DNA from 3 places in the Dactylosporangium sp. McL0621 genome. Region 3 is predicted to be linked to each of the others. Evidence: riboswitches for the same ligand, from Rfam matches in the RefSeq annotation. Region 3 holds a riboswitch; each other region holds the start of a gene.
The links. Region 3 has a riboswitch for ZMP and ZTP ahead of ACPPVO_RS38825 (hypothetical protein). Riboswitches for the same ligand answer to the same signal wherever they lie in the genome.
Positions count from the first base shown of each region.

Region 1: another riboswitch for ZMP and ZTP. It lies ahead of glyA (serine hydroxymethyltransferase); the one in region 3 lies ahead of ACPPVO_RS38825 (hypothetical protein).
Region 2: another riboswitch for ZMP and ZTP. It lies ahead of ACPPVO_RS60305 (bifunctional 5,10-methylenetetrahydrofolate dehydrogenase/5,10-methenyltetrahydrofolate cyclohydrolase); the one in region 3 lies ahead of ACPPVO_RS38825 (hypothetical protein).

Region 1 is NZ_CP188259.1:1,676,959-1,686,324, forward strand. Features, by position in the region: gene ACPPVO_RS07650 (PH domain-containing protein) at 1-183, opposite strand, end outside; gene ACPPVO_RS07655 (hypothetical protein) at 522-5,072, shown strand; gene glyA (serine hydroxymethyltransferase) at 5,118-6,338, opposite strand; ZMP/ZTP riboswitch at 6,357-6,443, opposite strand; gene ilvD (dihydroxy-acid dehydratase) at 6,461-8,314, opposite strand; gene ACPPVO_RS07670 (acetolactate synthase large subunit) at 8,530-9,366, shown strand, end outside.
Region 2 is NZ_CP188259.1:12,693,024-12,702,389, reverse strand. Features, by position in the region: partial or broken gene yidD (membrane protein insertion efficiency factor YidD) at 1-168, shown strand, start outside; gene yidC (membrane protein insertase YidC) at 180-1,238, shown strand; gene ACPPVO_RS60315 (protein jag) at 1,350-2,027, shown strand; ZMP/ZTP riboswitch at 2,098-2,180, shown strand; gene ACPPVO_RS60310 (hypothetical protein) at 2,176-2,577, opposite strand; gene ACPPVO_RS60305 (bifunctional 5,10-methylenetetrahydrofolate dehydrogenase/5,10-methenyltetrahydrofolate cyclohydrolase) at 2,576-3,436, shown strand; partial or broken gene rsmG (16S rRNA (guanine(527)-N(7))-methyltransferase RsmG) at 3,830-4,510, shown strand; gene ACPPVO_RS60295 (ParA family protein) at 5,978-6,760, shown strand; gene ACPPVO_RS60290 (ParB/RepB/Spo0J family partition protein) at 6,757-7,797, shown strand; gene ACPPVO_RS60285 (hypothetical protein) at 8,269-9,054, shown strand.
Region 3 is NZ_CP188259.1:8,201,698-8,211,063, reverse strand. Features, by position in the region: gene ACPPVO_RS38840 (LysR family transcriptional regulator substrate-binding protein) at 1-581, opposite strand, end outside; gene ACPPVO_RS38835 (DUF5997 family protein) at 606-980, shown strand; gene ACPPVO_RS38830 (hypothetical protein) at 1,031-1,399, opposite strand; ZMP/ZTP riboswitch at 1,504-1,587, shown strand; gene ACPPVO_RS38825 (hypothetical protein) at 1,618-2,631, shown strand; gene ACPPVO_RS38820 (hypothetical protein) at 2,635-2,958, opposite strand; gene ACPPVO_RS38815 (GH25 family lysozyme) at 3,366-5,006, shown strand; gene ACPPVO_RS38810 (helix-turn-helix domain-containing protein) at 5,061-5,696, opposite strand; gene ACPPVO_RS38805 (zinc-binding dehydrogenase) at 6,026-7,138, shown strand; gene ACPPVO_RS38800 (PPOX class F420-dependent oxidoreductase) at 7,307-7,732, shown strand; gene ACPPVO_RS38795 (SDR family oxidoreductase) at 7,807-8,280, shown strand; gene ACPPVO_RS38790 (hypothetical protein) at 8,488-8,994, shown strand; gene ACPPVO_RS38785 (hypothetical protein) at 9,060-9,362, shown strand.

The DNA.
Region 1 (9,366 bases), 6.2 Mb from region 3:
GCCGCGCTCGTTGACATCGGTCCCGGCCCGCCAGGCCCAGATGGCGACGGCGAGCGGCACCAGAAGTACCAGCAGAAACCAGACACTTTCGGCGAGCAGCGGAACGCCGCCGATCACGGTGATGGCCGCCGCCACGGCGAGTGCTGCGCTGCGCCGGAACTTGACCTTGACCTGGTTGCTCACGCTGCCATCCTCCCACCTTTCGAGGAACTGCCTCCGCGCGCCCGGGCGGGCATACTGAGCGCCGTGGGGGATGAGAACGGCCGCGCTTCGCCGTCACCGGCGGCCGGGGTTACGCTCGGTGCCGTGCTTGACGAGATCGCGACCGGCCGGGGGGCTCGTCGGGCGATCCGCGGCGATATGTCCGGACTTGCGGGAGGCTGCCCATGGCGGGAGGGCAGGACATGACGACCACTTTCCGCCGGGACGCGCCCGTGCAGTGGGCCGAGGGCATCAAACGCAGCAAGCGGGTCGCGGTGCGCCCGACCGGCCTCGTCGCGGCCGTACTGCTGGCCGCCTCGGTGCTGGTCGCGCTGGCCGTGGCCGGCTGGGGGATCAAGGAGCTGAGCATCCTGTTCGGCGCCGCGGCGATCGTGGCGCTCGCCGGTGTGGTGGTGCTCACGCTGCGCGGCTTCCCGCTCTTCGCGATCCTGACCGTCGTCGCGGGCGCCGTCGCCTGGGGTGCGGCCACGCGCGGTCGCCTGCCGGACGGCTGGTTCGACATTGGCGGCGTTCTTGGCTTTATCGGGATCAATCTCGCTTATGTGGTACCACTGGCAGGTTCCTTTCTTTCTGCTCTTCTTCTTGATGCGCGTCGGGTGTCGCGGCTGTCGATCGACGAGGCCGTGAGCGGGCGCCGCTGGTGGGGCAAGCCCGATGACACGCTCCCGCGCCTGAAGGAGCTCGAGGCGATCCCGAGCGCCCGCTTCTTCGCGCTGGGCGAGGGTGGCTGCACGCATCTCGTGTCGGCCGGGCGCCGCGTCGCGCTGTTCCTGCCGACGGTCTGGCCGCACGGCGAGTTCACGATGGACGCCGCGGGGCAGGTGCTGCGCGGCGGCCGCCTGTTCGTGCCCGGCTCGGAGGACGTCGACGGCCTCGCCGCGGAGGTGCACACCTGGCGCGAGCAGCTGGCCAAGGTCGGGGGTTCGGTGCGGGGGTACCTCGTGGTCGCCCCCTCCCGCGGCGACGTCTCCGAGGACCTGGTGATCTCCGTCGCGCCCGGCGAGCACCTGCACCTCGTCCATTCCCACGAGATGGCGGACGCGGCCGGGCGCTGGCTGGCGGCCGAGCCGTACCGCGTCGATCTCCACGTCATGGAGCGGCTCCTCGTCCTCGCGGCGGGCAACGAGCTGCCGGAGCCCCTGCCGCTGCCGCGCACCTTCGCCCGCGAGGCGAGCGCGCCGCCCGAGGAGCGCCCGGCCGCCACGTCACCGACGGACGCGGCCTTCGCCGCCGCGGCATCCTCGCCGCCGGCGTCGTCCGCGCCTCCGGGCCCTCCGGCCGTGCTCGGAGGCGTCGGGGAGCCCGCCGCCCCGCCCTCGACCTGGCGCCCGGGCAACGGCGCGATGCGCGCCCGGCTGAGCCGCCTGACGAAGGGCGCCGCGACCCGGGGCGAGGCCGCGGCCGTCCCCGATCTTGACGGCGCGGAGGCGGCCTTCCACGCCGACCCCGATCTGGACGGCGCGGAGGCGGCCTTCCACGCCGACGCCGATGCGGACCGCACGTCCCGGTTCGATCGCGACCCGAGCCGCGCTTCCCGCTTCGACCGGGACCAGCCCTCCGACGGGGCGTCCCGCTTCGACCGCGACTCGGACCGCACCTCCCGCTTCGACCAGGAACAGGCTCGCGGCGCGACGTCCCGCTTCGACCGCGACCCGGGCTCGGGCGCCTCATCCCGCCTTGACCGGGACGCGTCTCGTTCTGACCGAGCGTCCGACGCGCCTGCGCAGCGGAGCGACGATGCTCGCGGTGTGGACAACGACTCGTTCGGCGTCTCCTCGCGCGGTCGCGACCCGGATTTTGGTGATTCGTCCGGCTCCGCCCGCGATTCGGAGCCGAACGGTATGTCCCGCTTCAACCGTGACGGGAACATCGACAGCGCGAACGGCGCCCCGTCTCCCCTTGATCGCAACTCTGAGTCCGGCGGTGCATCTCGTTCGGACCGTACCCCTGACGCGTCCGCGCGGCGCAGTGAGGACGACGACGTGCGCGGTCATGACGAATCGGACAGTTCCTGGGAGGCTCGTTCGACCCGCGAGCTGGTCGGAAACTGGGACAACGACTCCGCCAGCCGGCTGGCGGCCTGGGCCGCGGAGGACACGTCCGAGCCCGGCTCCCGCGCGTCCGCGGCGCGGCGTTCCTGGTCCCCGATGGGCGGCGACACACCGGCCCCGGGCGAGCGTTTCCGCTGGTCGAGCGAGGACGACGACTTCCCGGCGACCGACGAGGCGGGCACTTCGCCCGAGACCGGCGCCGACTTCCAGCCGAGCCGCGCGGAGGCGTGGCGGGAGACGCCCGCCGCCGAGAACCGGGCTCCTGAAGCGGTGGCGGATTCCTGGCGGGAGTCGCGGGCATCTGAGCCGTCGTGGCGGGAGTCGCAGGCGTCCGAGCCGGCGGCGGAGTCGTGGCGTTCGTCGGAGCCGTCGCGGCATTCTTCGGGGCCGGCCGCTGAGCCGTCGTGGCGTGAGGGCCGGTCGGCTGAGCCTGTGGCGGAGTCGTGGCGTGAGGGCCGGTTGGCTGAGCCTGTGGCGGAGTCGTGGCGTGAGGGCCGGTTGGCTGAGCCTGTGGCGGAGTCGTGGCGTGAGGGCCGGTTGGCTGAGCCTGTGGCGGAGTCGTGGCGCGCGTCCGAGCCTGTGGCGGACCCGTCGTGGCGTTCGTCGGAGCCGGCGGCGGAGTCGTGGCGCGCGCCCGAGCCGGTGGCCGATTCGTGGCGGGAGAGCCGCGCGCCCGAGCCGGTGAATGAGCCGTCGTGGCGTGAGGCGCGGGCGCCCGAGCCGGTGGCCGACTCCTGGCGGGACGTTCGTGCGCCCGAGCCTGTGAGTGAGTCGTGGCGGGATGTTCGTGCGCCCGAGCCTGTGAGTGAGTCGTGGCGGGACGTTCGTGCGCCCGAGCCCGTCGATGAGTCGTGGCGGGAGCGTCGGGCTCCTGAGCCGGTGGCCGAGACCCGTGCGCCCCAGCCGGTTGATGATTGGCGCGCGTCCGGGCGGGAGCCTTGGGGTGCGGCGTCCGAGGGGGCACGGCGGCCCGCTGCGGAGTGGCCGCCGCCGGCGGCCGAGTCGGGGCAGCGTGCGGCTGAGCGGCCCTCGGTGGACTGGCTCTCGCCGGAGTCGTCTGGGCCTTCCGCGCCCGAGCGGCCCTCTGTCGAGTGGCGCTCGGCCACTGAGTCCCCCGCGTCCGAGCGGCCGTCCGTTGAGTGGCGCTCCGCGTCCGAGCGGCCTGGGGGCGACTGGCAGGGCGCGTCCGAGCGGGCATCGGTTGACAGGCGGTCCGCGTCCGAGCGGCCGAGCGTCGAGTGGCAGGCGGCGCCTGAGCGGCCGTCGGTTGAGTGGCAGGCGGCCTCCGAGCGGCCGAGCGTCGAGTGGCAGGCGGCGCCTGAGCGGCCGTCGGTTGAGTGGCAGGCGGCCTCCGAGCGGCCGAACGTCGAGTGGCAGACAGCGCCTGAGCGGCCGTCGGTTGAGCGGCAGGCGGCCTCCGAGCGGCCGTCGGTTGAGTGGCGGTCCGGGGGCGAGCGGGCTCCAAGTGATTGGCAGTCGGAGCCGGCGGCGCCCGCGCGGAATGACGGGCGGCCCTCCGTTGAGTGGCGTACTGCGCCCGAGCCCTCCGCGGCTGAGCGGCCGTCGGTGGAGTGGCGGTCTGCGGGTGAGGCCGTTGACGACGTGGCTCGGGATGGGCGGGGCTCGGAACAGGGCGCGCCTGGGGATCGGCGGCGGCGTCCGGAGCGGGCGGCCTTTGCCGGCAGTCTGTTCAACGGGGACACCCCTGAGCTCGAGGCCAAGCCCCTGGACCTGCGGCGGACCTGGGACTCCGATGCGGCCTCGCGGTCGATTCGGCGGCGGGATCGGTCGCAGTCGGCGGCTGAGGGTGATGACGATGGGACCGCGGGCTGGTCCGGCGGGGGTCAGGGCGTCGGAAGCCCGCAGCCTGAGGCCTTGGACCGCGGTGGGCGTGCTGCCGAGGCGTGGGAAGCCCAGGCGGACGGTCGTGGGCCGCAGGGGTTTGGCCGGGATGGGCGTACCACCGATGCGTGGGAGACCAGGTCCGAGGGCGCCGGCCGTGGTGGGCGGGGCGCCGGGGCTTGGGAGGCCCAGAGCGAGGGCGTCGGCGCGCATGCCGATGGAGGGCGTGACGCGAACGGACCCGCCGCAAGGTGGGCGGATGAGCCGAAGCCCGCTGCCGGGTGGGGCGACAGCCCCCAACCCGCGGCGGGGTGGGGCGAGAAGCCCGAGGCGGGCTGGGGCGAGAAGCCCGAGGCGGGCTGGGGCGAGAAGCCCGAGGCCGTGAGTGGACCGGCTGCAGGGCGGACGGACAGGCCCGCGGCCGCGAACGGATCGGCCGCAGGCTGGGCGGACCCGCCGCGGCCGTCAGCGGGGTGGGGGAACGAGCCCGACGCCGCGAACGGTGCGGCCGCCGGTGGGCGGGCGGACAAGCCCGCGTCCGAAGAGGCGTGGTGGGACGCTCCCGCGGCGGCTGGGCCCGCGGCCGTTGCCGAAGGCTCCGAGAAGGTCAAGAAGTCTCGGTGGGGGCGGAACAAAGACAAGGACAAGGACCAGGGCGCCCGTGGCGTCGAGGAGCACGGCAACGAGTGGGCGACCGAGGCGACCAGTCGCTGGGATCGTGGGGCCCCCCGAAGCGAAGAGCCGGCGCAGGCCCCCCGCAGCGCGCCGGCGCAGGCCCCCCGTGGCGGGGCGGCACAGGCGCCCGCGCCGCGGAACGAGGCGGCCCGCGGAGACGGGGAGCGCATCCCTGAGCAGCGCAAGCGTGAGCTCTCCGCGTTCGAGGACCTCGCGCCGCTCGAGCTCAACCTCGATGAGGAGCCCAAGGAGAAGACCCGGCGGTTCGGGCGCCGGAAGTGAACTGAGCGAGGGCGCCCGCCGGGAACGGCGGACGCCCTCGAGGGCTCAGATCGGGTACGCCGACAGCAGGTCCCGCACCTCGCCCGCGATGGTGTCCAGGGCCTCGTCGTCCGACTTCAGGGCGGCGTCCACGGCGCGCGAGATCCAGTTGGCCACCTGGGGCATCTGGGCCTCGGTCAGGCCGCGGGTCGTCAGGGCCGGCGTGCCCAGGCGGACGCCCGAAGGGTCGAAGGGCTTGCGCGTGTCGTACGGCACGGTGTTGTAGTTCGTCTCGATGCCCGCGCGGTCCAGGGCCTTCGCGACCGGCTTGCCGCCGATGCCCTTGCCGGTGAGGTCGAGCAGGATCAGGTGGTTGTCGGTGCCGCCCGACACCAGGTCGAAGCCGCGCTCGATGAGGGCTGTGGCCAGGGCGCGGGCGTTGGCGACGACCTGCTCGGCGTACACCCGGAAGGAAGGAAGCGCCGCCTCGCCCAGTGCGACCGCGATCGCCGCGGTGGTGTGGTTGTGCGGGCCGCCCTGCAGGCCCGGGAACACGGCCTTGTCGATCGCCTTGGCGTGCTCGGCGTCGCACATGAGCATCGCGCCGCGCGGGCCGCGGAGGGTCTTGTGCGTCGTGGTCGAGATGATGCCGGCGTGGCCGACCGGGGACGGGTGCGCGCCGCCCGCGATGAGGCCGGCGATGTGCGCGATGTCGGCGACCAGCACCGCGTCGACCTCGCGGGCGATCTCGGCGAAGCGCGGGAAGTCGATCGTGCGCGGGATGGCCGTGCCGCCGGCGAAGATCAGGCGGGGGCGGGAGCGCAGGGCCAGGTCGCGGACCTCGTCGAAGTCGACGCGGCCGGTGTCGCGGCGGACGGTGTACTGCACCGGCTTGAACCACGCGCCCGTCGCCGAGACCGGCCAGCCGTGCGTGAGGTGCCCGCCCATCGGCAGCGCCATGCCCATGACGGTGTCGCCGGGCTTGGCCAGGGCCAGGTACACGGCGAGGTTCGCGGGCGAGCCCGAGTACGGCTGGACGTTGGCGTGCTCGACGCCGAACAGCGACTTCGCGCGCTCGATCGCCAGCTCCTCGATGGGGTCGATGAAGCGCTGGCCCTCGTAGTACCGCTTGCCGGGGTAGCCCTCGGAGTACTTGTTGGTCAGCACGGAGCCGGTCGCCTCGAGGACGGCCCGGGAGACGTAGTTCTCCGATGCGATCATCCGCAGGGTGTCGTGCTGGCGCTGGGTCTCGGCGCGGATCAGGTCGAACACCTGAGAGTCGTGCATGCACAGCCTCCTGATGCGACGGGGCACCCAGGCGCGCGGTGCCCGCGATCGGAAGCTCCCCGGTGGTCGGTTCCACCTTGATGTGCGCCAGTCGCGGTGACTGACGCACATCATAGTGCAATTTACGGAACCTTGCGGTAAGCGCCGTCACTCGCCGAGGTGGCCATCGATGCGTACGCCCGCAGCGCCGCCGACACCGGCCGCTCGCGGTCGAGCGGGGTGTACGGCCGCTCCCGCTTCTCCTGCGCGATCTTCCGCGCGGCCAGCGCCTCGTCGGAGACGACGAGCTGGATGGAGCGGGCCGGGATATCGATGTCGATGCGGTCGCCGTCCTCGACGAGCGCGATGAGCCCGCCGCCGGCCGCCTCGGGGCTGATGTGGCCGATCGACAGGCCCGAGGTACCGCCGGAGAAGCGCCCGTCCGTGATCAGCGCGCAGGCGCGGCCCAGGCCGCGGCCCTTGAGGAAGCTGGTGGGGTACAGCATCTCCTGCATCCCCGGGCCGCCCTTGGGGCCCTCGTACCGGATCACGACGACGTCGCCCGCGACGATCTGCTTGGCGAGGATGCCGTCGACCGCGGCCTCCTGCGACTCGAAGACCTTCGCGCGGCCGGAGAAGGTCAGGTTCTCCTCGGGCACGCCGGCCGTCTTGACCACGCAGCCCTCGGGCGCGAGGTTGCCGAAGAGGATCGCGAGGCCGCCGTCCTTCGTGTACGCGTGCTCGACGCTGCGGATGCACCCGTCGGCGCCGTCGGTGTCGAGCGTGCTCCACCGGTTCTCGGTCGAGAACGGCTCGGTGGTACGGACGCCTCCCGGCGCGGCGTGGAACAGCTCGAGCGCCTGCTGCGACGCCTTCCCGCTACGGATGTCCCACTCGTCGACCCACTCCCGGAACGTCGGGGAGTGCACCGACCAGACCGACTCGTCCAGCAGGCCACCGCGCGACAGCTCGCCCATGATCGCCGGGATGCCGCCGGCGCGGTGCACGTCCTCCATGTGGTATTTCTGCGTGTTCGGCGCGACCTTGGCCAGGCACGGCACCCGGCGCGAGACGGCGTCGATGTCGGCGACCGAGAAGTCCAGCTCGGCCTCGCGGGCGGCGGCCAGCAGGTGCAGCACGGTGTTGGTGGAGCCGCCCATCGCGACGTCCAGCGCGACCGCGTTGAAGAAGGCCGGCCGGGACGCGATCGCGCGGGGCAGCACGGAGGCGTCGTCCTGGTCGTAGTACCGCCGGCAGAGATCGACGATCAGCGAACCGGCCTTTTCGAACAGCGCCTTGCGGGCGGCGTGCGTGGCGAGCGTCGAGCCGTTGCCCGGCAGCGCCAGGCCGATCGCCTCGGTCAGGCAGTTCATGGAGTTGGCGGTGAACATGCCGGAGCACGAGCCGCACGTCGGGCAGGCGGAGCGCTCGATCTGGCCGAGCTGCTCGTCCGTGACGGACTCGTTGGCGGAGGCGATCATCGCGTCGATGAGGTCGAGCTTGGCGTCCTTCTCGTGGACGACTCCCTCGATGGCGATGGTCTTGCCGGCTTCCATGGGGCCGCCGGAGACGAAGACGGTGGGGATGTTGAGGCGGAGGGCGGCGAGCAGCATGCCGGGCGTGATTTTGTCGCAGTTGGAGATGCACACGAGGGCGTCGGCGCAGTGGGCCTGCACCATGTACTCGACGGCGTCGGCGATGAGCTCGCGGCTGGGCAGCGAGTACAGCATCCCGCCGTGGCCCATTGCGATGCCGTCGTCGACGGCGATGGTGTTGAACTCCTTGGCGACCCCACCGGCCTCGGCAACCGCGTCGGCAACGATGATGCCGAGGTTGCGGAGGTGGACGTGGCCCGGCACGAACTGCGTGAAACTGTTGGCGATGGCGACAATCGGCTTGCCGAAGTCGGAGTCGGTCATGCCGGTGGCGCGCCAGAGGGCGCGTGCGCCGGCCATGTTGCGACCAGAAGTGGAGGTCTTGGACCGCAGCTCGGGCATACCTGCGAGTCTGACACGTTCCGTATCTTGGGATAGGTTGACTCAGGCCGTGAGATGCGCCAAAGTGGGCTCATGTCGTCGAGGTCGCTCCGAGTACTTATCATCTAGCGCGCCGACGCCTGCCGTCAGCGCGCTAGCCCCCCGTGCCCCGCACGTGGGGTTTTTTCATGTCCGGAGCCTTTGCCAAGACACCTTCGAGCGAAAGTGCTAAAGCGATGACGAGACCCACGCCAGAAGTCCTCGCCCACCGGGGGCACCCGGCCCCGCCGCCGCCCGCCGCGCCGGCCGCCGACAAGAAGACCCAGCCGGAGCTGCTCACCGGGGCGCAGGTACTCGTCCGCTCGCTCGAAGCGCTCGGAGCCGACGTCGTCTTCGGCATCCCGGGCGGCGCGATCCTCCCGGCGTACGACCCGCTGTTCGACTCCGAGACCGTCCGGCACATCCTGGTCCGCCACGAGCAGGGGGCCGGCCACGCCGCCACCGGCTACGCGCAGGCGACCGGCAAGGTCGGCGTGTGCATGGCGACCTCCGGCCCGGGCGCGACAAACCTGGTGACCCCGATCGCCGACGCCTACATGGACTCGGTCGCCATGGTCGCCATCACCGGCCAGGTCGCCTCCGCCTCGATCGGCACGGACGCCTTCCAGGAGGCGGACATCGCGGGCATCACGCTGCCGATCACCAAACACAACTACCTGGTCCAGTCGGGCGAGGAGCTGCCCCGGGTGCTCGCCGAGGCCTTCCACCTGGCCGGCACCGGGCGCCCGGGCCCCGTCCTGGTCGACATCCCCAAGGACGTGCTGCAGAACAAGACCACGTTCAAGTGGCCGCCGACCATGGAGCTGCCCGGGTACCACCCGACGCTGCACCCGCACGGCAAGCAGATCCGCGAGGCCGCCCGCCTGATCGCCGGGGCCAAGCGCCCGGTCCTCTACGTCGGCGGCGGCGTGATCAAGGCCCACGCCTCCGAGGTGCTGCTGAAGCTGGCCGAGCTGATCGGCGCCCCGGTCGTCACCACGCTGATGGCGCGCGGCGCGTTCCCCGACTCCCAC
Region 2 (9,366 bases), 4.5 Mb from region 3:
TTATGCCCTGGAGGCGGTCGGCACGCACGGCGCGGTCAAGGGAATCGGCCTCGCGATCTGGCGGCTGCTGCGGTGCCACCCATTCCACCCCGGTGGGTTCGACCCGGTGCCTCCGCGCCGGGGACACTCGCCCGAGCCCGAGTCGACGTGACTGGAGCAGTGTCGTGATTAGCAAGCTGATGGGCGGGATCTACTGGCTGATCTCGAAGGTGATGCTGTTCTGGCACACCGTCTGGGACTCGATCATGCCGGATCACCGGGTGCTGGGCTCCAACTGGCAATGGGTCCTCGCGATCGTCTTCCTGGTGATCACGGTCCGGGTCGTGCTGTTCCCGATCTTCGTCAAGCAGATCAAGTCGCAGCGCGCGATGCAGGCGATCCAGCCGAAGATGAAGGAGCTGCAGGAGAAGCACAAGGGTGACCGGGAGACCCTCCAGAAGGAGGTCATGAAGCTCTACCAGGAGGAGAAGGTCAACCCGCTCATGGGCTGCCTTCCGATGTTCCTGCAGATCCCGGTGTTCATCGGCCTCCTGCATGTGCTGCGCCACCTCAAGCCCGGCACGTCGGACCACCAGATGGAGCTCTACGGCTGGACCAAGTCGGAGTTCCTCAGCGCCGTCGACGCCCGCCTCTTCGACGCCCCGATCGTCGCCAAGTTCAGCAGCAGCGCGGCCGACCTGCTGCAGATCGAGGCGAACTCGACCACGGTCAAGATCGTCGCCGCCATCCTGGTCGCGCTGATGATCACCACGACCTACCTGACGCAGCGTCAGATGATCAAGAAGACCGGCTGGAACACCGACCCGCAGCAGCGCATGATCCAGAAGTTCATGCTCTACGGCATCCCGTTCTTCACGCTGACCTCCGGTTGGTACTTCCCGATCGGCGTCATCATCTACTGGGTCACGAACAACGCCATCACGCTGGGCCAGCAGTACTGGGTGCTGCACAAGTACCCGCCGCCGGCGAGCGCGTCGTCCAGCAACGTGCCGTACAAGAGCGGCGGCGCCAAGAAGGCCACCGACGCCAAGCAGCCCAGCGGGTTCGGCGCGCTGTTCAGCAAGGCCCGCGAAGAGGCCGCCGCGCAGCAGCGGACCAACGGCAAGGCCGCGAAGGCGACCGGCGCCAAGGCCAACGGCACGGCCCCCGACGCGGCCGCACCGTCCCGGGCCCCGAAGCCCGGTGCCAAGCCGATCAACCCGAAGAAGGGTGGCGCCGCGAAGCGGCAGTCGGGTTGATGCGACCCCGCCGGGCCACCCCTCAGTCGGCCCGGCGCGGGGCGCTCCCTGTAGCAACCCACCCCTCACCGACGACCTGTGACGGCGCTTCGGCGCCCCAAACAAGCGGAGATGAGTTTCGTGACCGACACCACCAGTGATCTCGGTGCCGAGGACCTGGATCAGCACCAGCCAGCCTCGCCGTCGTCGACCAAGCCCGCGGACGCGGAGCTGGAGGACGACGACGAGGACCTCGACGAGGAGGAGGAGTCCTCGGAGGCCGAGTCCGCGGAGGCCGACGGGGCCGCGGCCAACGGCTCGGGTCGCTCGAGTACGGACCTGTTCCGCGAGAGCGAGATCGCGGCCGACTACGTCGAGGGCCTGCTCGACATCCTCGACTACGACGGCGACATCGACGAGCTCGTCGTGAGCGGCCGTCCGGTCGTCGAGGTCGTGGAGGGCGGGGACGGCTCGGGCAAGCGGCTGCAGGCTCTCGTCGGGCAGCGGGGGGCGACCCTCGAGGCGCTGCAGGAGCTGAGCCGGCTGGCCGTGTTCCGGCAGACGGGTTCGCCGAGCCGCCTGCTGCTCGACGTGGGGGGCTACCGGGCGCTGCGGCGCAAGGAGCTCGGCGCGATCGCGAAGAACGCGGCGGAGAAGGTGAAGGAGTACGGCGAGTCCGTGCGCCTGGAGCCGATGAGCGCGTTCGAGCGCAAGTGCGTGCACGACGTCATCAACGCCCTGCCCGGCGTTGAGAGCGAGTCGGAGGGCGTGGAGCCGGCGCGCCGGATCGTGGTCCGCCCGACCGCCTAGTTCTGCCTGCGTTTCCTGAACCGCCCCGGTCGCGCGACCGGGGCGGTTTGCTTTTGTCTGCTGGGGCATACTTGGGGGACGCGACTGGCGGCATCAAGGATGGGCAACCATCGGGAAGCCTCGTCGTGGGAGTCGACCGCCTGGGCTCTCACGCAGACGAGGAGCAGCGTATGCCCAACTCGCCTTCTTCCCTCTCGCCCGATTCGGCGGCCGTGACTCCCCCGGGCTCTGTATCGGAAGCGTCGGCCACTTCCGCACCTCGGGCATCAGCCACCCCCGCGTCGAGTGCGTCGGCTTCTCCCGCGTCGAGCGCGTCGGCTTCTCCCGCGTCGAGCGCGTCGGCTTCTCCCGCGTCGAGTGCGTCGGCTTCTCCCGCGTCGAGCGCGTCGGCTTCTCCCGCGTCGAGCGCGTCGGCTTCTCCTGCGTCGAGCGGGTCCGGCGGTCCCGCTTCGAGCGCGCCCGCCGCTTCTTTCTCGGCTGCGCCGGGCGGTTCCGCTGCGGGTGGCTCGGCTTCGGGCGCGGCGGCTGGATCTGCGGCGGCTCGGCCCATCGGCCCGGCCCGTCTACTGCCGGGCGCTCCGGTGGCCGAGAGCATCCTCGCCGACGTCGCCACCCGGGTCGCCGCCCACCGCGCGCGGGGCATCATCCCGTCACTCGCCACGATCCTGGTCGGCGACGACGACGCCAGCGCCGGGTACATCCGGATCAAGCAGCGCCAGGCCGCCGAGCTCGGCTTCGATTCTCCCCACGAGCACCTCCCGGCCGACGCGACCCAGGCCGACCTCCACGCCGCGATCGACCGCTTCAACGCCGACCCCGCCGTGCATGCGCTCCTGATCCAGTACCCGACGCCGAAGCACCTCGACTACGACGCTGCCCTCATGCGTGTCGACCCGGACAAGGACGTCGACGGCATGCACCCCCTGAACCTGGGGCGCCTCGCGGCCGGCATCCCCGGTCCGCTCCCCTGCACGCCCGCCGGTATCGAGGCGCTCCTGGCTCACTACGAGATTCCGGTGAGCGGCCGCGAGGTCGTCATCCTGGGCCGGGGCGCGACGCTCGGCCGGCCACTGGCGATGCTGCTGGCTCAGAAGCGACCGACCGCCAACGCGGCCGTGACCGTCGTGCACACCGGCGTGCCGGACTGGCCCCGGTACACCCTCCGCGCCGACATCCTCATCGCCGCCGCCGGCGTGCCGGGGATCATCCAGCCGGAGCACGTGAAGCCGGGGGCGGTCGTGGTTGGCGGCGGTGTGCGGTACGAGGGTCGCCGTCTCCTCCCCGACGTCGACGAGTCCTGCGACACGGTGGCGGGCGCCATCACGCCGCGAGTGGGCGGCGTCGGCCCAACGACGGTGGCCATGCTCTTCCGCAACGCGATCGAAGCCGCGGAGCGCCGTTTCACGTGAAACATGGGCCGGAGGGGTGGCCGCTGAGCCGCCCCCTGGCCTGTGTTCGAGAGTGGACCTAGCCCCGCTCACCGCTGCCTATGACGTTCCCAAAGGCCCTTGTCGCCGCCGCCCGTGGCGGCACTGCTAAGGGTCCATCTGACCGCTGGGGGGCTGCCCCCTTGGATCGCCTCCGGAGGCCGTGCCGCTGGGGGGCTGCCCCCTTGGATCGCCTCCGGAGGCCGTGCCACCGCTCGCGATCCAGATTCCGCCGGCCCTCGTTCTGCTCCGCGATCTCGCGCTTTCGTTCGCGAGCGGCCCACACCGGCCCGCACGTCGGCCGTCGTTCGCGGCCGTTTCACGTGAAACGGCCCGCGTCCCAAGCCCCCGCCCCGTACGTGGTTTGCTTGACGCATGGACGGTGCAGTACCCAGCGAGATCCTTCCCGCCGCCGAGAAAGTCTTCGGCGATCGCCTCCCCGCCGCGATTCGCTTCGCGGAGTTGCTCGTCACCGACGGGGTTGTGCGCGGGCTCATCGGGCCGCGCGAGGCGCCCCGCATCTGGGAACGGCACCTCCTGAACTGCGCCGTGGTCGCAGATCTCATTCCGACGGGTGCCTCCGTCGTCGACGTCGGGTCTGGGGCCGGTCTGCCCGGTATGGTGCTGGCAGTGGCTCGTCCCGACCTTTCCGTCACCCTGGTCGAGCCGCTCGCACGACGTACCGCATTCCTTTCCGAAGCGGTGACGGCCCTCGGGCTCGAGCGGACCACCGTGGTCCGCGCCCGCGCCGAGGAGTGTGTCGGCAAGCTCCCGCTCGCCGACGTCGTCACCGCCCGAGCCGTCGCTCCGCTCGACCGGCTCGCCGGCTGGTGTCTCCCCCTCACCGCCATCGGTGGCCATCTGCTCGCGATGAAGGGCGCCTCCGCGGCGGCCGAGATCGCCGAGCACGCGGAGTTCCTCACGCAGCTCGGTGCGGGTACCGCGTCGGTGCGCACGTGCGGGGAAGCCGTCCTCGCCGAGCCCACCACCGTGGTCGACGTCGTGCGAGAGCGGGAAGGCGAGCGTCCGCGGAAGTCGAGCGGCGCGCGCGAACGGAATGCCGCCGGCTCCGGGAAGTCCGGAGACGCGCGGCGGCGGCGCGAGACCGCGGGCCCCCGGGAGACCGGAGACTCGCGGCGGCGCCAGGCCGCAGATCCCCGGGAAGCCGGAGACTCGCGGCGGCGCCAGGCCGCAGATCCCCGGGAAGCCGGAGACTCGCGGCGGCGCCAGGCCGCAGATCCCCGGGAAGCCGGAGACTCACGGCGCCGCGAAGCCGCGAGCCCTCGGGAAGCCGGGGACGCGCGACGGACCGAGGCCGCGGGTTCTCGGGAGACCGGAGACGCGCGGCGGCGCGACACCGCGGGCCCCCGGGAGACCGGAGACGCGCGGCCGCAAGAAGGCGCGCGCCCCCGGAGGTCCGGAGGGCGCCGCAGCCGATGACCCGGGGGCGGAACCGCGACCCCGGGCAAGGGGGAACGGGGAAGATTCATGGGGGACGGCAGGGCGGTCGGCATCGGTTGGCCGATGTCGCCGATACAGCGACTCGGCGGCCTACTCCGGCGAGTTGACGGATTTCTGGTCTTTTGGCGCCCGAGTTGGGGTGAGAAGACCAACGACGCGCCGGTCAGTCATAGCTCCGCCCGGCGAAGCGCCGTAGGCTGGCCCAGCGCCAATCTTCTGTCCGACGGAACGGCACCCGAGGAAGCCGGCCTGGACGAAACGGAGCCGGATCATTCCGGAGCCGGTACAACCGGGACGACCCCCAGGGCGACGGACTCCGGCCCACCATCCCCCGCGGAAGCGGCCCCCGGTGACTCCTCCACCCCCGCCAGCTCGGGGGCGCCGGGTTCCTGTTCCCCGGAGTGCGGGTCGGCGGACGAGGCGGCCGCGGGTGCACATCTCTCCGAGCGGGACGGGACTGACATGGTGCGCGACAGCGACGATAGTCCGGGCTACGGCGATGCAGACAATCACGTTTCACGTGAAACGGGGATAGAGGGCTGGGGTGTACGTCCCGCCGGCCGGTCGGTGCCGCAGCCCCGTACAGAGAACGGGGAGCCGCGGCCGGGCGACTCTTCCCGACCCGTCGAGCCGGTGCGGTTCGAGGCCCCCGGATCCAGGCCGGCTCCGAACGCGCCGCATGCGGTACAGCCGCGAAACCCCGTGTCCGCTCCACCGCAGGGTCAACCGACGCGCCCGGATTCCGAGTCGACACGCGGGGGCACGGTGGAGTTTCAGGTCACCGGGCCGACCGAGCGCAGCACAACCGGTACCCTTTACGGCCGGGGAGCATCGCCAGCAGTCGACGCTTCTCCGGCCGAGGTGAGGCCCGAACGACGGAACCCACCGTCTCCCCGGCCCCACCCGACCGTCGTCACCGCGGATACCGAGGGCGCCATGACCGACGCTTATGTTTCACGTGAAACCGAAGATCCCCCGCTGGCACAGGAGGCAAAGCGCGCCGTGGAGATTCTCAACCCGAGCGGGGAGATCACTATGCCCCGCCCACCACGGCGCCGCACGATGTGTGTAGCCAACCAGAAGGGCGGCGTCGGAAAGACGACCACCGCGGTGAACATCGCCGTCGCCCTGGCGCTCCATGGCAACCGCGTACTGGTGATCGACCTCGACCCCCAGGGCAACGCCTCGACCGGGCTCAACGTGCCCCACCACTCGGGCGTGCCGGACGTGTACGACTGCCTCATCGACGGCGCCCCGCTCGACGCGGTGACCCAGCAGGTCGAGGGCATCCCGAACCTGTGGGCGGTACCGGCGACGATCGACCTCGCCGGCGCGGAGATCGAGCTCGTCTCGGTCGTCGCCCGTGAGTCGCGGCTCAAGCGCGCGATCGAGGCCGGGGGCGACAACTACGACTACATCTTCATCGACTGCCCGCCCTCGCTCGGGCTGCTCACGGTCAACGCTCTCGTCGCCGCCGAGGAGGTCCTGATTCCGATCCAGTGCGAGTACTACGCGCTGGAGGGTGTGCAGGCGCTCACGAACAACATCGAGCTCGTCCGGTCGCACCTGAACCCGAAGCTCGACATCACGACCGTGCTCCTGACGATGTACGACCGGCGCACGCGCCTGGCCGACCTCGTGGAGCAGGACGTGCGCAACCACTTCGGCGAGAAGTGCCTGAACGCGGTGATCCCCCGCAACGTGCGGGTGTCGGAGGCGCCGAGCTACAGCCAGTCGGTCATGACGTACGACCCCGGTTCGCGGGGTGCGGTGAGCTATTTCGAGGCGGCGCAGGAGATCGCGCTGCGCGGCGCGCAAGGCGCGCAGGTGGGAGGGGTCGCATGAAGTCCAACCGACGTGGGGGTCTCGGGCGAGGGCTCGGTGCTCTCATCCCAACCGCCGCCGCGCCGGCCGAGGGCTCGACCGGCACGGCGACCGCGCTCGCCACTCCCCCGAACGTGACGAACGGCGCGCCCGCAGAGCCCGCGGCGGCGATGGCGCCCGTGGCGCCGGCGGCCGACGCGCTGGCCCCGGTACCGGGCGCGCGCTTCGCGGAGATCCCGGTCGGCTCCATCACGGCGAACCCGAAGCAGCCGCGGCAGGTGTTCGACGACGAGGCGATCGAGGAGTTGAAGACCTCGATCCAGGAGGTCGGCTTCCTGCAGCCCATCGTCGTGCGCGAGCTGCGCGAGGCGGATGGGGAGAAGCAGTACGAGCTCGTCATGGGCGAGCGCCGCTGGCGGGCCGCCCAGGCGCTGGGCAAGGAGGCCATCCCGGCGATCGTCCGCGAGACGCGCGACGACGCGATGCTCCGTGACGCGCTGCTGGAGAACATCCACCGGGCGAACCTGAACCCGCTGGAGGAGGCGGCCGCGTACCAGCAGCTGCTCGAGGAGTTCGGCGCGACGCACGAGGAGCTCGCCCGGCGCATCGGCCGGAGCCGCCCGCAGATCTCGAACACGATCCGGCTGCTGAACCTCCCCGCGCCGGTGCAGCGCCGCGTCGCGGCCGGCGTGCTCTCGGCCGGGCACGCCCGCGCGCTGCTGGGCCTCGAGGACTCGGACGAGCAGGAGTCGCTGGCGACGCGCATCGTCGCGGAGGGGCTGTCGGTGCGCGCCACCGAGGAGCTCGTCCAGCTGTCCGTGTTGGAGAACGCGCCGAAGAAGTCGGCCCCGGCCCAGCGGCGCGCCAAGCCGCACGCGCCGGCGCTGTCGGATCTGGCCGACCGCCTCTCGGACCGTTTCGACACGCGGGTCAAGGTCGACATCGGCCGGCGCAAGGGGCGCATCACGATCGAGTTCGCGACGGTCGACGACCTGGAGCGGATCGTGGGCATCATCGGCGTGCCGGAGGAGCAGTCGGCGACGCAGCGCGATCAGTAGTAGCAACGACGAACGACGGCCCGAGGGCCGATCCCTGATCGGGACCGGCCCTCGGGCTTTTTGGGCCTTGGCTCGGGCCCGCGTCACTTGCGGACCGTCGCTCCCGCCAGACAAATGGGCGGTGCCGAAGGCCTTCGGCCGGAGGGAACCGCCCAGCCAGGCCCGCGGGGCCAAGAACGAGGAGCCGGGCGCCAAAGCGCCCTTTTGGAAGCCGCCGGGCGGAAAATCGGGCCGCAAACGAATCTTGAGAGAACGGCTCTGGGCGAATCTTATCCACAGGGGTTATCCACAGGCTCAGCCGTTTCACGTGAAACCACGTGCTAGAGCGCGAGTGCCCCTGTGGATGAACACGACCGCGCCCGCCGACCTGGACTACACCATCCACAGCGGTTTCCACCGCCCCTGTGGATAACTCGCCCGCTATCCACAGGGTACGGACACCGGGCCTTCTGGTCGGCTAGGGTCGGCTTCGTGCCCGAGTCGCCGCAGCAACCGCAACAGTCGCACCAGCTCCCTGCCTTCACCTACTGGCCCACGTTCCCGTTCGAGGGCGACATCCGCGTCAAGCGCCTCCTCGAACCCGTGCCGATCGAGCCCCCGCGCCACGGCGACAACCCCGCCGAGTGCCGGGCGTGCGCGGCGCCGGACGAGGCGTACATCTGGGTGAGCGACCGCTGGCGCGTCCGTGCGCTCGACCGCCCGACGGGCCTGCCCGCGGTGCTGATCCTCGAGTCCCGCTCGCACCTCGACCTGGGCGACCTGCCGAACATGCTCGCGGCCGAGCTCGGCGTGATGACGGTCCGCCTGGAGCGCGCGATCCGCTCGCTCGATGGCGTGGCCCGGGTTCACGTGAATCGTTGGGGCGATGGCGCGGCGCACCTGCACGTGTGGTTCCTCGCCCGGCCGTACGGCCGGCTCCAACTCCAGGGCACCTTCCTCGCGCTGTGGGACGACATCCTCCCGCCGATCCCCGAGGCCCGCTGGCGCGAGAACCTGGCCATGGTCGCAGCGTGGCTGGCCGAGTTCGGCGGCCGCCCCCTGGCCGAGCCGCCGCGCATCAACTGGACCGCCCCGACGAGCCTGGCCGAGCACGAGGCCGAGGCCCAGCCCGACGACGCCCTGGAGCCGGCCGCGACCGCCGTGGACAACGACGATGTGGTCGTACCCGAGCCGGCTGAAGGCAACGGCGACGCACCCGACGACGAGCCGAGTGCCGCCGGGCAGAAGGAGACCGAGCCCCCGACGCGCGCCAACTGAGGGGCACAGGTCCGAGGCGGCACCGACACGGCACAGGACCGCGGGGGACAAGACCGCGGACGAGAAACAGGACCGCGGGACGAGGGACAAGACCGTGGCGGCGGCGGGCTCGGGTGACCGCCCGGGCGGCCGCCGAACTCGGCCACCCGGGCGGTCAGCGCTGTTGACTACCCCGGACGTCGGGTCATCGAACCCGGCCCGCCCGTGAACCTGAGGTCATCGAACCCCGGGGCCAGGGGGTAACCACCCGACCGGGTGGAATGAGGTCCGGCGCAGCGGGCCGGGCGAGGAACTGTCCTCGGATGGGTCCCG
Region 3 (9,366 bases):
CTGCTGTTCACGGTGCGCCCGCGCACGATGCCGATCATCTCCTCGACCAGCTCCGAGTGCCCGTCGATCGGCCAGGCCAGGGCGACCGAGGAGTCCGGGGCGTCGGTGACCGGCTTGTACTTCACGTCGCGGCGGTGGTACAGCCGGGCGAGCGACTGCGGCACCACGAGCAGCCCGGCCTCGGCCGCGACCCACTCGACCGCCGCCGCCGTCGTCTCCGGCCGCTCCACCCCGCGGTCCGGCGGCGGCGACGCCCACGCCAGCACGTCGTCGAGCGGGTGCAGCAGCGGCTCGCCGAGCTCGTACAGCTCGGCCAGGGTCAGCTCGTCGGCGGCGTGCAGGGCGTGGTCGCGGTGGGCGAGCACGACGCTCTGCTCGGTGTACAACGGAATCGCGTGGTTGCGGCCCTTGTCGACCGGCAGCCGCAGCAGCGCGGCGTGGCCGGTTTCGGCGAGCCGCTCCTGCGCCTCGGCGGCCTCGACGGGGACGAGCTCGAGCGGCGTCTCCGGCCGCCGCTGGGCCCAGGTGTCCCGCCAGCGGTCGATGACGACGCCGGGCACCACGAGCAGGCGAAAGGTCACGGGCGTTCACGCTACCCTTGCGCGGTGAGCAAGCCGAGACAGACCCAGACCATGAAGCCCGCGACCGCCGCGCAGAAGCTCGACGTGTACCTGCCGGCGACCCCGCAGGAGTTCCAGGAGGGCCTGGTGTCCCGCGACGAGCTCGACGAGCTGCAGCGCAACCCGCCGCCGTGGCTGGTCGAGCTGCGCCGCGAGGGCCCGCACCCGCGCAGCGTGATCGCCGCGCGGCTGCGGGTGTCCAACAGCGGCCTGGCCCGCGGCGGGGTGACCGAGGCGCTGACCACGGCCGAGATCGCCGAGCTCAACGCGGCCCCGCCGGAGTGGCTGGTCCGCGAGCGCGAGTCGTACGCCGAGGTCCGCCGCGAGCAGCGCCGCCTGTCCGAGCGCGGGGACCGGTAGGCCGGGCGGCCCACCGGTCCCCGCCCGCCGGCATCAGCACCAGGGCGCGGTCAGCTCGCCGCTCGTGCTGCTGACGAGGCCGGTGCCCGGACCCGGGCCCGGCTCGCCGGCGGCACGCACACGTGGTCCGACGGCCGCGACTCGCGCCACACGAAGCCCGACGCGCAGGTGTCCGGCCCCCAGGCCCCGCCGCCCGGCTGCCGGCGGGACGGGCCGAGCGCGTTCTCGCCCTGGGTGGTCGTGCGCTGCGAGGGCAGGACGCACACGTAGTCGCCGGGCACCGCCTCCCGCCACACGTACCCGCTCTTGCAGGTGTACGGCCCGTACGGCAGGTCGGCCGCGGCCGGCGCGGCATCGACCGCCAGCCCGCCGCCGATCAGCGCGAGTGCGGCCACCAGTCCTCGAAGTACCCGTCGCATGTCGTGCTCCTTCTTTCCACGTTCGACCTTTCGAGTGACGGAGCGACTACGCACGGTCTCGATACGGGAGCTGTCGGCGGCCCGACACCCCTCCGCTAGGCTGGGCGCGCGGCCGGGACTGGCGAGGGTGGGGCACCACCGGGGACCGGGCGCGCCGACGTCGGCCGCCGACCGCCTGGGCATCCGCGACGCGAACCGTCGCCGCCCTGGAGGCCCGCGTGCACCTGCGTTACGGCATGAACCCCCAGCAGATCCCCGCCGCCGTCACCGCCCTGCACGCGCCGCCGTTCACGGTCGTGCACGGGCGGCCGTCGTACCTGAACCTGCTCGACGCCGTCACCGCCTGGCCGCTGGTGCGGGAGCTCGCGGCCGGCGGTACCGTCGCCGCCGCTTCCTTCAAGCACGTCTCACCGGCCGGGGCCGCCCTCGCCGGCCCGCTCGACCCGGTGACTGCCGCGCTGTTCGGCGTCGACCCGGCCGCCGACGCGGTGACCCGCGCCTACGCCCGGGCCCGCGACACCGACCCGAAGAGCTCCTACGGCGACGTCGTTGCGGTCTCCGCCCCGGTCACCGCCGGCCTCGCCGCACTGCTGCGCACCGTGGTCAGCGACGGCATCATCGCCCCCGGCTACGAGCCCGGCGCCGTGGCCGTGCTGGCCGCGAAGAAGCGCGGAACCTACCTGGTGCTCGAGGCCGACCCGGCGTTCGTGCCGCCGCCGGAGGAGGTGCGCGAGCTCTACGGCCTGCGCTTCGTCCAGCGCCGCGACGACGCCCCGCTGCCCGGGGGCCTCACCCCGGACCTGCGCCTGGCGTTGGCCACGGCCCGCTACACCCAGTCGAACGCTGTCGTCCTGGCCCGCGGCGGCGCGACCCTGGGCGTGGCCGCGGGCCAGCAGTCGAGGGTCGACGGCATCCGCCTGGCCGGCGCGAAGGCCGAGCTGTGGCACCGCCGCCGCTTCGCCCCGGTCGAGCCGCTGCCGTCGGCTCAGGAGCGCGTCACCGCCCACCTGGCTCGTGCGGCCACACTGGATCCGCCGGTACCCCTGCAGGACGTCAGCCTCGCCTCGGACGGCGCCCTGCCGTTCGAGGACAACATCACCGAGGCGGCCCGCTACGGCGTGCGCCACATCGCCGAGCCCGGCGGCGCCGCCCGCTCAGCGCAGATCGCCGCGGCCGCCGAGCGCCATGGCATCACCGTGACCCACACCGCCCTGCGCCTGTTCCGCCACTGAGGTTCAGCACCCCGGGTAGAACATGGACAGTACGGACAACAGGGCGAGTACCGCCCAGCCCGCGCGCAGCGCCGCCCAGTACCCCGGCGGCGGCTTGGCCAGCCACGACAGCCCGAACGCGGCGCCGAGCAGCACGAGCTGGGCGATGCCGTACGTGAGAATCAGCGCGGTGAGCAGCTCGAACCGCCCGCTGGGGTCGAGCGACGACCCACACCCCAGCCCGTCACCGTGCGAGCGCATGACAACGAACGCCGCGGCGTCGGCGAGCCCGTTACCGACAATGGCGACCGCGACGCCGAGCAGCGACTGGAGGAAGCGAGGCGACATCGCCGCCGATCTTAGGCCGTCCCGCCCCGGCTCCGGCACCGGCCTCTTCCGGCAACCTGGCCGTCCGATCGGCCGGACCTGGCCCCACGCGACGACGGCCCTTCCGAACGCGCCCGCATCCGCTTCGAGCGCCGACGCCGACGGGGCCAAATCCCACCCCGGACCGCGGCCTGACCCACACCGGTCGACGTTCGTGATTGTTCGCGACCGCGAGCAGGGCCGCCTCGCGGATGGCAGGGGCTGGAGCAATTGGCGTATCGGATGGCGCTGCTCGTCCGATGTGCCAGCCCTGCGTTGTCCCTTCGGCCATTCCCGTCTTGTGTGTACCGGTCGTCGGCATGTGACATTGATGGTGTGGGGTTGCCTGGGGGCAACGCGGTTACGCGTTCGTGCGTACATTCTCCGGCATGTCGTTACGGTTTCCGGTGTCCAGGCTGGCCGCGGCCACGTTGCTCGTCGCCTGTGGCGTGCTGGCGCTCGGGTTGGGGGGCGCGTCGGCTCAGTCCGAGGATGACGGGGGCGGATACGCTCAGGCCGGCATGCCGCCGGGTGTGCACGCGAACGTCGTCGCCGGCGTGGCCGCAGGCACGCTGCCGGCGGGCTTCTCGCAGCCGGGTGTCGATGTGTCCAGCCATGACCATTCCGTGCATCAGATCGACTGGCCGGGCGTGGCCGCAAGCGGCGTCCGGTTCGCCTACGTCAAGGCGACCGAGGGCACGTATTACACGAATCCGTACTTCCACGCCGACAACGCCTCCGCGAAGGGCGCCGGCATCCTCACCGGCGCCTACGCGTTCGCCCGCCCGGATCTGGGCGATCCGGTGGGGCAGGCGAACTACTTCCTGGACCGCGCGGAGTGGGGCAACAACTCCCAGACGCTGGTGCCGTTCCTGGACCTGGAGTGGCCGTACTCCTCGCTGAAACTCCCGGCCTGCTGGAACCTGACGCCGGAGGCGATGGTCGCGTGGATCCACGGCTTCGTGGACCGGGTGAAGGCCCGCATCGGCCGGGACATGATGATCTACACGAACCCGAACTGGTGGAACCCGTGCACGAACAGCTCCACCGAGTTCGGCGCCAATCCGCTGGACGTGGCCGACTTCGGCTCCACGACGGGGCCGCGGGTGATTCCCAGCGGCTGGTCGACGTACGCGATCTGGCAGTACGCGGGCGGGAACAACTCCGCCGGCACCTATGACCGCAATGTGTTCAACGGCGACTATGCGGCCCTGACCCGGCTGGCGGGGGACGTCCCGGCCGACGATCCGCCGGTGGAGCTGCGGGCGAACGCGAACGGCCGGTACGTCAGCACCGATCTCACCAGTTCGGCCACGCTGGCCGCCGGCCGCGACGCGATCGGGCTCTGGGAACGGTACGACGTCCTGAACGCCGGCAACGGTGACATCGCGCTGCGCTCGCGCGCCAACGGGTTGTACGTGACCGCGGACCTCACCAACGGCGGGCGCCTGGTGGCCAACCGCAGCGCGGTCGGGGCGTGGGAGCGGTTCACGCCGGGTGACAACACCGACGGCACGATCAGCCTGTTCGCGGGGGCCAACGGCCGGTACGTGACCGCCGACATGAACAACGGCGGCCGGCTGGTGGCCAACCGGGCCGCGGTCGGGGCCTGGGAGAAGTTCACCAAGGTTCCGCTGCCGGCGCTGCTGTCCCTGCGCGCGAACGTCAACGGCAGGATCGTGACCGCGGACCTGAACAACAAGGCCACGCTGACCGCGAACCGGGACGTGGTCGGGGCCTGGGAGCAGTACGACGTCATCGACCTCGGCGGCGGCGACGTGGCGCTGCGCGCGCACGCCAACTCGGCGTACGTGACGGCCGACCTGACCAAGGACGGCCTGCTGGTCGCCAACCGCGCCGTGGTCGGCGCCTGGGAGCGGTTCACACTGGTCACCAACCCCGACGGCAGCACGAGCATCCTGGCCGGCGCCAACGGCACATACATCACCGCGGACATGAACAACGCCGGCAAGCTCACCGCAAACCGCACGGAGGTCGGCGACTGGGAGAAATTCACCAAGATCGGCTGATGTTCCGGGCAGTTGCGGGAGACCGTGTCGTTCTCATCGCGTCGCGTCCCGTGATCAGGGCCCGGTTTCTTTGGGGTGACCCTGTGGCTGCTTGTCAACGCCTCCTCCCGGGACGGCGTTGCCACGGCGTCCGCGTTTGATGGACGGCGACGGCGGGTCGGAGTCGGTTTCCCGATGTTCTTTCCGCGCTGCGTAGGCGGCGGGGGTGAGGCCAGTGCGGTTGCGGAAGAAGCGGCCGAAGTCGGCGGCGTCAGGAAAGCCGAGGTGGGCGGCGGTGGCGCTGGCTGTCCAGGCGCTGTAGTCGAGGAGGCGGCGGGCTTCGAGGAGGCGGCGCTCGTCGATCACCTGCCGTGCGCCGGTGCCGGCGGCGGCCTGCGCGGCGCGGGTGAGCGTGCGTGCCGAGCAGCCGAGCAGGCGGGCGTAGTCGTCCACGTGGTGCAGCTCGCGGAAGTGCAGTTCCAGTGCGTCGAGGAACTGGCCGTAGACGGCCGCCCGCCGCCCCTCATCGGCCGGGGCCGGCGGCGTGGCGTCCGGGCAGTGAGCGAGGCGCAGCAGCAGGGCCTCCAGCAGGCTTCGGCGTAGGGCGTGGTGGAGGTCGAGGGGCCGGCGTCCCATGGCGCGGTGTTCGTCGAGGAGCTGCAGGGCGGTGCGCTCGGCCCAGACGGCGTCGTCGGGGTGCGGGGTGAGCACGGCGGGCGCGTCGTGGGCGGTGACGGGGTTGAGCAGGCGGGCGGTATCGGCCCGCAGGACGTCTTTCTCGAACAGGATGAAGGGGCCTCGGGCGGTGCCTGGTGGGTGCCAGCGCAGCGTGTGGCCGGGGCGTACCCACAGCCACTGGCCAATGGCGCATCGTGCACTCCCACCGGGCCTTCACCCGAACCGCGCAAAGCGCGGTCGCGTCCTGACCACGCAGTGAGGCCAGGCGGCCGACAGCAGGATCGGCGCCCGCCCCGCGCGGTGGGGCGCCGCTGGTCACCTCTGCCACGCCCCGGTCATACCAGGAGGAAGGAGCCGGCCGGATGAACGGCAAGCAACTGCAGCAGGCGGCCCGCCGTACGGCCGAGGCGCTGCCTGGCCCGCTACCTCACCTCGCCCACGGCACCGCACTGACCCCAGCACAGTGGAAAGAAGGCACCACCGTGTCCCGCACCATGCGCGCAATCGTCCTGACGCACCCCGTCGACCCCGACCAGCTCACCGTCTCCGACGTGCCCGTACCCGAACAGCGCCCCGGCTGGGTGCGCATCCGCATCAAGGCGTTCGGCGTGAACGAGTCGGAGACCACCAGCAGAAAGGGCGGATCCAGCCGCGACTTCACCATGCCGCGCATCCTCGGCATCGAGGGCGTCGGCATCGTCGACGCCGCCCCCGTGGACAGCGGCCTCAAGCCCGGCCAGAAAGTGGCCACCATGATGGGCGGCATGGGCCGCGCCTACGACGGCAGCTACGCCGAATACACCCTGGTTCCCCTCGGTCAGGTCATCCCCTTCGAGACCGACCTGCCCTGGGACGTTGTCGGCGCGCTACCGGAGATGTTCCAGACCGCCTACGGCTCCCTCACCACCGGCCTCGACCTCAAGCCCGGCCAGCGGCTGCTGATCCGCGGCGGCACCTCCACCGTCGGACTCTCCGCGGCCGCACTCGCCAAGGACCTGGGCGCCACCGTGCTGTCCACCACCCGCCGCCCCGAACGCGCCCGGACGCTGCGCGAGCACGGCGTGGACCATCCGATCATCGACGACGGCAAGATCGCCGACCGGGTCCGGGAGCTCAGCCCGGACGGGGTCGACGCCGCGTTGGAGCTGGTCGGCGGACCGGCCCTGCCGGACACCCTGCGCGCGGTCCGCCGGGGCGGCACCGCCTGCTTCACCGGCTCACTGGCGGACCAGTGGGTCATCCCCGACTTCAACCCCTTCGCCGTCATCCCCATCGGGGTCCGACTGACCGTGTACGCAGGCGGGGCAGCCGACCTGCCACCCGCCGCATTCGAACACCAGCTGGGGTCGATCGCCGAGGGACGCCTCAAGCCCGGTATCGCGAAGGTCTACCACGGACTCGACCAAGTCCCCCTCGCCCACGCCGACCTGGACGCCGGCCGCACACCAGGCAAGCACGTCGTCGTCCTCGACTGACCTCGAAATCAATCCCGGCAGCACCGCCCGGAGATCTGATGCGGCTCCGACCAGCGCGGGGTCGCCGGCCGAGCCGCCAGGCGATGCTGCCCGGCACGGACGACTCAGCGTCTGACACCGCCCGCGCTGTTCCGGACAACCACGACCCATCACAGACAAGGAACCCTCATGCACGCCATGTCGACCGAGGAATGGCACGCCTTCGTCACCCGCAGCACGGCCACCGGGCGGTTCGCCACCGTCGCGGCCGACGGCGTCCCGCAGATCAGTCCGGTCTGGTACGTCTTCGACGGCGAGGACTTCCTGTTCACCACGGGCGCCCGGGCGGCCAAAACTCGCAACCTACGCCGCGACCCCCGAGCGTCCCTCTGCGTGGCCGACGACGCCCCGCCCTTCGCCTATGTCGAAGTCCGCGGTGATGTGACGCTCAGCGACGACCTCGACGAACTCTACGACGTCGCCTCCCGGGCCGGCGCCCGGTACATGGGCCCGGACAAAGCCGAGGACTTCGGCAAACGCAACGCCGTCCCAGGAGAGTTCGTCGTCCGCCTGCACCCCACCAAGGTTCACGCCTACGGCGGCATCACCGACTGACGGGACCCGCACCGGGCTGACCGCGCCAGCGGCGTTCGGCGGCCACGGCCGATGCACCATAAGTGGGATTCCGCGTGGAGCGACGCCGGAGATGGCGACTCCGCAGGAATTTCGACCGCGTCAACGCCGTCAACCTGCGCGGCGTGTGGGCCGCCCAAAAGCACGAGCTGCGCCAGATGCGTGCCCAAGGCTCCGGCGCGATCGTCAACTGCTCCTCGCTCGGCGGGCTGGTCGGCCTGCCCGAACGTGCCGCGTACCACTCGTCCAAGCACGGCGTGATCGGTCTGACCAAGAGCGCCGCGGTCGAGTACGCACCCAAGGGCGTCCGCATCAACGCTGTCTGTCCGGGCGTGATCGAGACCCCGATGGTCGCCGACATGCTCGAAGGTCAGGCCGAGGCCATGGCCGCAATCATGAGCCAGCAACCGATCGGGCGCCTTGGTCAGGCCGAAGAAGTCGCCGCCGCGGCGCTGTGGCTGTGCAGCCCCGGCGCGAGCTTCGTGATCGGTGTCGCCCTGCCCGTCGACGGCGGATACACCACCCACTGACGTCGCCCGGTCGGTGGATGAGGTGCCGCTGGAACGGTTCGGTCGGTGGTCTGTGTCGTGGCAGACGCGCACGATGCGGCAGGTGCGGGTGTTCCTCCAGCGGCCGGCCGGGGCCGACAACGCCGTACGGGCGTGGCAAGATCGTCGTCGTCGTTACGCCTGCCGTGGGAGGGACTGCCGATGGGTGCGTCCGGGTGGTACTACACCGTGGACTACCAGCCCGATGTCAACGCCGCGCTCCAGCAGTTGCGGCGCGAGGTCTATGACCGAGGCGCGTACTACAAGGAGTCACCCAGCCCTGACCTCGACATGACCGAGGAGGAGTTTCGGGCCAGTTTGGGCCCGGCTCCCAGCGACGACGATGATGACGATGACGGACTCTACGAGTTCAGCATCGCGGATTGGCTGGACCGCAAGGGTCGACCGGTGCCGGTCGACCCAGATACCCTCATCGCCGCTCAGCCCGAGTCGGGCACGCACTCGATCATCGACATGGCCAACGGCGTGTCGACCAGTCCACGGTTCGCGACGGTGTCGCCGTTGACCACGGAAGAACTCATTGAGAAGTTCGGGACCGTGACACCATCGTCCGAGCAGGTGCGTGCCTGGATCGTGACCAGCGGTGGACGGGACCGCTGGGTCGGTACGTACGTTGTCAGCTACCGCGACGGCCAGCCCGACAACCTGCACTTCTGCGGCTTCTCCGGCGACTGAGGCGCAGCAGCGTCGCCGCCGAGGAACTGCCTCACCGTGTGCGGGACGTGCTGTACCGCGATGATATGGACTACGAGCAGGAGTTCCTCTACCGCCAGCCGCGCACCATCGAGGAACTCCGCGCCGTCATCGTCGCCGCTCAGGAGGATCCATGGGCCGGCTGGGCCTGCGACGGCGACGCGCACTGGACGCCGGTGCTCGTCCGCCAGTGGTGGCGCGACCGCCCACGCCTCCGGGAGTGGATCACGACCAAGCATCGGCGCTGGAGCGACGCGGACCGCGCCGACGAACGAGAAGCAGCCAGAAGCCTGGCGGACCGTGCCGTCGTGCACTCGAGGCTGACCGACATCCGGATGAGCCGGCCGTAGCGAC